2 regions of the Peribacillus sp. B65 genome follow, and region 1 is predicted to be linked to the other one. Evidence: riboswitches for the same ligand, from Rfam matches in the RefSeq annotation. Region 1 holds a riboswitch; the other holds the start of a gene.
What was found. A riboswitch is a leader RNA that binds a small molecule or an ion and turns the genes downstream of it on or off. The one in region 1 is predicted to bind glycine.

Region 1 (4,438 bases):
GGCTGATCGCCCCCATCCAAACTGCCTCAGACATAGAGATGGCACCATAAGATGCTTCTGAGACAATGATCCCCAATCCTTTCAGCTGCACTACGATCACTGGAATCATCGACACCACACCGACAAGCGCAGCCAAAATTCCTAAACCGGGACTCTTATATTTGCTTACAAAGAAATCGGATTGAGACATCAGTTTATTTTCCTTGGCATATCTCCATATTTCCGGTAGGAGCCAATAGGATAATACGTAAGACAAAGTAATGTAAATTAGAACATATAGTGCGGGTGCGCCCTTGCCATAAGCCCAGCCGCTGCCGCCAAGGAAGGAGAAGGTCGTATAGATTTCCCCGGCCATCAGCAGAAAGACGAATATCGCACCAAAACCGCGTCCGCCAACCGTCCATTGCTCCAAGTCCATATCTTTTCCTTTTGAAGAGCGTATGCCTAAAAATATCGATAGAAGTAAAAATGCTAAAATGATTAAGAGAGCAATATTCATTCCTGGTCACCTTCCCGATTCCTGGGATCCAGCTTATACATGATGCCCAGTATGGCAGAGGTAAGGACCACCCACATAGCCATCCAGAACATATTGAAAGGCATCCCTAATACATATGGTTCTATTTTATTAACAAAAGGCAGAAATCCTAGTATGCCTATAAAAGGAACTAGAGTAAGAATATATATAATCTTCATAAACAAACCCCTCCGTTTTAATAAAGTGAAACGCCCACCAATGGGGTTTATTCTTCAATGCCACTGATGGATGGGTGAACCAAACCGGGATGAAAAATTCATTCATGACGGAAAAGGTCCGATAATATATATTAGCTTACACTATTTTGATATAAAATTTAATGCAGTTGCCTGATATATTTGAGCAACTGTGCGCAGACAGCCGAACAATGATATGTTCATAAAACAGATAAAGCCTTGAATTCATAGTGAGTTCAAGGCTTTATTTCCTTTAGCTATATTTTTTCCGAGAATTATATAGTATTACCAAAAGTATGAACCAGATTGGGGTCAAGAGCAGTGATAGTCGTGTAGCTTCAGCGAATAGCATAACAATAAGGATGAACAGGAATAATCCTAATATGGCGTAATTGACAAAGGGTGTAAAAGGAGCCTTGAAAGTCGATTTCGCTCTTAGGTCAGGCCTTGTTTTCGAATATTTGATATGGGAAATCAAGATAATGCTCCATACCCATATGAAACAGATGGCACTGATGGTCGTCACGACGGTAAATGCCTGTTCAGGTATCAGTTTGCTTAATAATGCCCCTATTGATACAACGATTGTGGATGTTAATAAGGCATTGCTCGGAACAGCCTGTTTATTTAATTTTTCCAGTTTAGCAGGTGCTTCGCCATTCCTGCTTAACGTATAAAGTATTCGGCTCGTTGAAAATAAACCGCTGTTGCATGCAGAAGCAGCGGATGTCAAAACGACGAAGTTGATGATCCCTGCAGCGACAGGAATGCCGATTAACGCAAAGACCTCTACAAATGGGCTGCTCGTGGCATCCAGTTGTGTCCATGGGTTGACGCAGAGAATGACGAATAGTGCACCAACATAGAAAAGTAAAATCCGGACAGGGATTTTATTGATGGCAGATGGAATGTTCTTTCTCGGGTTTGCCGTTTCTGCTGCGGAAACCCCGACCAATTCGACACCGACAAATGAGAAGACGACCAGCTGTAAAGATAATAGGAATCCAGAAATGCCATTAGGGAACATGCCCCCATGATTCCATAGGTTCGTTAGGGAAACCGTTCCGCTATTGGTATTGAAGCCGATGATCAAAAGGATGATCCCCACGACGATCAAGGCGATGATCGTGATTACTTTAATGATGGCAAACCAGAATTCCAATTCACCAAATAACTTAACGGTCAAAAGGTTCAATCCTAACAGAATGACTAGGCATATTAGAGCCGGAATCCATTGAGGGATATCGAACCAATATTGCATATAGACGCCGACAGCTATGATATCGGCCATTGCGGTCATGATCCAACAGAACCAATATGTCCACCCTGTCACGAAGCCGGCCCATGGACCGACATATTCGGTTGCAAATTCAGTGAATGATGTATACCCTGCATTGGATAAGAGCAATTCCCCTAGTGCCCTCATCACAAAAAACAAGGCAATCCCTATTATCAGATAGGAAAATAAAATGGAAGGTCCTGCTAATTGTATGGCTTTTCCGGAACCTAAAAATAATCCGGTGCCAATGGTTCCTCCTATTGCGATCAGTTGTACATGTCTATTTTTTAAATCTCTTTTTAATTCTTGTTTTGCCAATTCTTACGCCCCCGTCTTTTTATAGTCTTGGTAGTGAATGAATTTACCTGAATGGTCTTGGAGAGAGGGACTGATTTTTTCGTCCAGCTTGCCTTTCCCATTGGTTTTAAAGCTGTTGTTTTTAGTCCAACCACAAAATGGACAATAAAAAAAGAGATTGGATAATACCAATCTCTTAAAGGGTTCAGAATAACAATTTTATCATTCGTTACTCTTCTGTCCTTTTGCCTGAGATTGTGAATCCTTCGGCGCTGCACCTTGTACAGTCTCTCCAGAAGCTGCTCCTGCTATAGTGTCATCCATAGCATTCATCGCTTGCTTGTATGCGGTTGTGAATAAATGTTGTCAGTGATAATCTACCACTGCTGAATCATTCATTATGCTTATAAAATAATATTGGAATTCTATCATCTATTTTTCGGAAGGTCAACAAGTTTTTTTTGAAGTGAAAACGGCAATAGCTGTAGTTTTATAGTGGTCTTAATTTTTATTAAGGTACTTGAAAAATTTGTTTTTTGGATGATCATTATTATGAAATATTGAACATCATTTTTTTGAAATGATATTTTTAGATAAGGGGAATTGCCAAGATATATTTGGTAACTGTTTATTTCAAAAATACAATTGTATTTTTACAGAATATTTACTATTATAAGATAAGAAAACATAATTGAAGTGTTATTGATATTTTTTTCGATAAAGCATTTCTAACCGCAATAATTAATAGAGAGTCGTTCGTGTTAAGGATGGAAAAGCATTACCGATATTGCATCTGGGGGAGTTAAACATGTCGAACAAGGAATTAAAGAGAGGGCTGGAAGCACGTCACATTCAAATGATAGCTTTGGGCGGAACCATCGGTGTCGGGTTATTCATGGGATCGGCGAGCACGATCAAATGGACCGGGCCCTCTGTAATGCTTGCTTATGCCATCGCAGGTATTTTTATATTTTTCATCATGCGTTCCATGGGTGAGATGCTCTATTTAGAACCGACTACAGGTTCTTTTGCAACCTTTGCGAGCAGCTATATACATCCTTTGGCAGGTTATATGACTGCTTGGAGCAATTGGTTTCAATGGGTAATCGTCGGAATGTCCGAAATCATCGCGGTTGGGTTGTACATGCAATATTGGTTCCCGGATTTACCGGCTTGGATACCAGGTGTGGTCGCCATGATCATCTTGGGGGCGGCCAACCTCATTTCAGTTAAATCCTTCGGGGAATTTGAATTCTGGTTTGCGCTTATAAAAATCATAACGATCATATTGATGATCGTTGCCGGCCTAGGCCTTATCTTCTTTGGAATAGGGAATGGCGGGGATGCGATTGGATTATCGAATCTATGGGAAAATGGCGGCTTCTTTACGGGAGGCTGGACAGGATTCTTCTTTGCGCTTTCCCTTGTCGTGGCATCCTATCAAGGCGTTGAGCTTATCGGCATCACAGCCGGAGAAGCGAAAGATCCAAGGAAGACCGTAACAAAAGCTATCCAGTCAATCATATGGCGTATATTAATTTTCTATATTGGTGCCATATTTGTCATCGTGACAGTCTTCCCTTGGGATCAACTGGATGACTTAGGAAGCCCATTCGTTTCAACCTTTGCTAAAATAGGTATCACAGCAGCAGCAGGAATCATCAATTTTGTCGTAATCACAGCGGCAATGTCTGGATGCAACAGTGGGATATTCAGTGCAGGGCGTATGCTGTACACACTTGCATTGAATGGCCAAGCTCCAAAAGTCTTTGCTAAAGTATCTAAAAATGGAGTGCCGGCATACTGCACGATCGCTGTACTATTAGGATTGGGCATCGGGGTTATCCTGAATTACCTTGCACCGCCGCAATTATTCCTTTATGTGTACAGTGCGAGTGTATTACCCGGGATGATTCCATGGTTTGTCTTACTTATCAGTGAGCTTAAATTCAGAAAGGTAAATGCCGCTGAAATGGAGAAACATCCGTTCAAGATGCCGTTGGCCCCTTACAGTAACTATGCGACAATTGCCTTCTTACTGATGGTGCTGGTCGGTATGTGGATCAATCCTAGTACCCGGATTTCCTTGGTTGTCGGGATCGTTTTCCTAGCCTTGGTCGTAGCAAGTTATTACATGCTGAAAATGGA
Region 2 (4,438 bases), 1.9 Mb from region 1:
GATATAGCTGAGTCGCCCGGTATTCGGTAAAGATAATGACTTTATCATCAATTTTCTTGATCAGTTCCAAAGCTTTTTCAGCCTTTGAGTTCTGAACCGTTTCATTCACTTTAGAAAATAAATCATCAAGCTTTGCCAAAAAGTCAGGGGAAGGCTGATCATATTTATTTTTCATATTCTTTAATGTATAAAAGACCGCCTCTCTGCTGCTGCATGCTTCCCTTTGGAGAGTGAGAGCCGAAAAGGCGCTTCCTTTAGAACCATCCGAAATAGGTTTGAATTTGGAAACAGCATCGTACAATGCTTGTTCCGTTGGAGAAAATTCAATGGTGATGGTCTCCACATGCCGTTTTGTCCATTCAATGCCAGTATCGGCCCGCCGGTTTCGAATCATGACAGTGTTGACAAGTTCCTTTAGGTGTTCATCTTCAATAATGTTCCGGCCTTTCCCTTTATACTTTTCTGAAAAAAGTGAGGCATTTCCCAAGTGGCCTGGTTTCAATAACGAAACGAGGTGGAAAATTTCCTCGACTTTATTTTGAATCGGAGTGGCTGTCAGGAGTAAACAAAATTTCTTTTTCAGATTTTGGACGAATTCATAGTTCTTCGTCTTATTATTTTTAAGTTTATGAGCTTCATCAATAATGATGAAGTCGTATTCCTGCTTGAAAATGATATCTCGATGTGGAGCTCGTTTCGCTGTATCAATGGATGAAATGACCACATCACAGGAGTCCCAAACATAGCTTTTTCTCTGAACGACTGCCGGTATATGAAACTTGGTATTCAATTCAAAAGCCCATTGTGTGACAAGGGAAGCCGGAACAAGGATCAAAACTTTTTTTACAAGGCCCCTAATCATATACTCTTTTAGGATCAATCCAGCTTCAATTGTTTTTCCGAGCCCTACCTCATCAGCTAAAATGGCCTTTCCATTCATCTTTTCCACCACTTGCTTGGCTGCTTCCAATTGATGGGGAAGCGGGGTTAACTGCGGAAGGTGCTTGGGCGCCTGTAAACCTTCAAAATCAGGGATGATAAGATTTTCCTCCATTTGAACCGCGAGCTTATAAAGCTCCCAGTTTCCCCATGGACCGTCATTTTCCATCTTTTGCAGAAACTCGTCATTCCATTCAGAATTAAAGGATATATTGATTTTCATAGAAATAACTCCCTCTTAAATCATATTTTCCTTAATAAAAGGTCAAAACCCGAACATTTCATATGTGAAGTAAGAAAAATATTTCTCTTCAAAAGATATTGCAGAGATAAGTTTCTTAGGGTAGGATATAAGTATATTTAGAAAATTCCAATTTCCCAACGCTACAAAGAATCTTTGTACATCGATTTTGCAGTTCGCGTTTTCTTAGTATGGGCTATAGACTTCTAATTTATCCAAGATTACTGAAGGAGACCAATCAAACGGTTTCTGAGGTTTCAGGAGAATTGGCAGAGAATGCATTCCACGATGCTCAGAGGTTTTACCGATGTTTGGTGGCTTATTCGCTTCCTTTCATTGGTAGACCATTTATATGCGGGTGAAGATAAGGGGAGAGACTACGGATGTAGCGCCGAAGGAGCAAACTTAGCAGTGAATCTCTCAGGCAAAAGAACTCTTATTGGACGCAACTCTGGAGAGCGCCGCCCGTTTTGGGACGGCCACCAAAGGGGAAAACCTATTACATAGGTAAACTTTCAGGTTTCAGGACAGAGAAAAAGCTCAAACGGGCTTTCTCTGTCCTTTTTTGTGCTTTTTTCACATCATGAATCAGGATATATCTGATGCGTAATGACAAGAAGCTTTTGATAATGAAGCCAATTAATTTAAAAAAATCTGAAGGGGGTCATTTTTTGACCGATTTAAAAAGAACACCACTATTTGAGGTTTATCGTGAATACGGAGGTAAAACGATTGATTTTGGCGGCTGGGAACTTCCTGTCCAATTTTCGGGTATAAAGGACGAACATGAAGCCGTACGTACAAAAGCGGGGTTATTCGATGTTTCCCATATGGGTGAAGTCGATGTTAAGGGTCCTGGGAGCCTTTCCTTTTTACAAAAGATGCTGACTAATGATATATCAAAGCTGAAACAGGGCGGTGCCCAATATTCCGCCATGTGTTATGAAAACGGAGGCACGGTTGATGATCTAATCGTGTATAAAAGGTCTGAGGATGACTATCTGCTCGTGGTCAATGCAGCGAACACAGAAAAAGATTTCAATTGGCTGCAAGCTCATTTATCGGAAGATGTCCAAATCAAGAATGTATCTAGTGACTATACACAGCTGGCACTTCAAGGGCCAGCTGCAGAGAAGATTTTACAAAAACTATCGGGAAATACTGCTTTAAGTGAAATTGGATTTTTCAAGTTCAAGGAAAATGTCATGATTAACGGTATCTCCACGATGGTATCCCGTACTGGATACACTGGTGAGGATGGCTTTGAGATATATAGTGACAGTGAAAATGGTCCAGCCCTTTGGAAGGCGATTATGGATGCCGGAAACGAAGAGGGAGTTCAGCCGATTGGTTTAGGTGCTCGTGATACCCTGCGTTTTGAAGCGAAACTGCCGTTGTATGGGCAGGAGCTTTCAGCAGACATCACCCCGATAGAAGCCGGGATTGGTTTTGCAGTAAAAGTCGATAAGGAAGTTGATTTTTTCGGGAAAGCCGTTCTTGCTGAGCAAAAGGAGAAAGGAGCTCCTCGCAAGCTTGTGGGAATTGAAATGATAGACCGTGGCATTCCACGTCATGGGTATAAGGTCTACAGCGGTGATAAAGTCATTGGCGAGGTCACGACCGGTACCCAATCACCAACGTTGAAGAAAAACGTGGGTTTGGTACTTATCGATAAGGAATTTTCAGTGCTGGATGCGGAAGTCGAAGTGGAGATCCGTTCCAAACGTTTGAAAGCCGTTATAATACAAACACCTTTTTATAAAAAACCACGTAAATAGAGGGGAATGGTCATTAGATGAAACATCGTTATTTACCCATGACAGAGCAAGATAAACAAGAAATGCTGAAAGCGATAGGGGTATCCACTGCTGAAGAACTTTTCAATGATATCCCTGAGAGCGTTCGTTTTCAAGGAGAATACGATATCAAGCCTGCTAAATCGGAACCAGCATTAATGAAAGAATTATCAAGGCTTGCTGCCAAGAATGCGGATCTTAAAAACTATGCCTCCTTCCTTGGTGCGGGTGTCTATGACCATTATGCACCGGTCATCGTCGATCATGTTCTATCCCGTTCTGAATTTTACACGGCTTATACACCCTATCAGCCTGAAATTTCACAGGGAGAGCTTCAAGCAATCTTTGAATATCAAACGATGATATGTGAATTGACGGGCATGGATGTGGCTAACTCCTCCATGTATGACGGCGGGACAGCGCTGGCTGAAGCAGCCATGCTTGCTTCAGGACAGACACGCCGCAAGAAGATTCTCATTTCAGGAACCGTTCATCCTGAATCAAGAGAAGTCGTGAAGACATATGCGAAAGGGCAACGCGTGGAAGTGATCGAAATTCCTTATAAAGACGGTGTGACGGACTTAGCTGCTTTAAAGGAATTGGCGAATGAGGACATTGCAGGAGTGATCGTGCAATATCCGAACTTTTTTGGCCGGATCGAGCCATTGAAGGAAATGGAAGAAATCATTCATGGCGTCAAATCCATGTTTATCGTTTCCAGTAATCCGCTTGCATTGGGAGCTTTGACATCCCCTGGTGCACTCGGTGCAGATATCGTAACGGGGGATGCTCAGCCATTCGGCATTCCAGCGGCATTCGGTGGACCTCATTGTGGATATTTTGCGGTTACTAATAAACTTGTTCGGAAAGTTCCAGGCCGACTCGTCGGTCAAACCGTGGATGAAAATGGTAAAAGGGGATTTGTACTAACGCTACAAGCTCGTGAACAGCACATTCGCCGTGACAAAGCCACATCCAACATTTGTTCCAATCAAGCTTTGAATGCGTTGGCAGCTTCTGTTGCAATGACCGCCCTTGGGAAAAAGGGTGTCAAGGAAATGGCCGTGCAAAATATTCAAAAAGCACATTATGCGAAAAAAGCAATTATGGCAGTAGGGGTGGAAGTGATATTCGACGGTCCTTCGTTCAATGAATTTATCATTAAACTGCCTGCTTCGTTTTCAGAAATCAATAAAAGCCTTTTTGAAAAAGGGATGATCGGCGGCTTTGATTTAGGGACGGTTTATCCTGAGCTGAAAGACCATATGCTGGTTGCGGTAACTGAACTTAGAACAAAAGAAGAAATTGATGCACTTGCGCAGGAATTGGGGGATCAACATGAATAATCAAGATCAATCACTCATTTTTGAAATCAGTACTTCCGGTCGAATCGGGTACAGTCTGCCAGAAATGGATGTTGCAACTATTCCGCTCGAAGAAATTCTTCCTGCCGACTACATCC

Region 2: linked by a shared signal. The riboswitch ahead of gcvT (glycine cleavage system aminomethyltransferase GcvT) and the one ahead of ACSR9O_RS18060 (amino acid permease) in region 1 are both predicted to bind glycine.

The regions. Positions count from the first base shown of each region.
Region 1 covers NZ_CP195840.1:3,693,855-3,698,292, reverse strand. Annotated here, with positions in the region: gene ACSR9O_RS18070 (sodium:solute symporter family protein) at 1-499, opposite strand, end outside; gene ACSR9O_RS18065 (DUF3311 domain-containing protein) at 496-696, opposite strand; gene ACSR9O_RS18060 (amino acid permease) at 968-2,311, opposite strand; glycine riboswitch at 2,518-2,596, opposite strand; gene ACSR9O_RS18055 (amino acid permease) at 3,099-4,438, shown strand, end outside.
Region 2 covers NZ_CP195840.1:1,789,688-1,794,125, forward strand. Annotated here, with positions in the region: gene ACSR9O_RS08815 (DEAD/DEAH box helicase) at 1-1,162, opposite strand, end outside; glycine riboswitch at 1,539-1,626, shown strand; glycine riboswitch at 1,630-1,713, shown strand; gene gcvT (glycine cleavage system aminomethyltransferase GcvT) at 1,852-2,958, shown strand; gene gcvPA (aminomethyl-transferring glycine dehydrogenase subunit GcvPA) at 2,976-4,322, shown strand; gene gcvPB (aminomethyl-transferring glycine dehydrogenase subunit GcvPB) at 4,315-4,438, shown strand, end outside.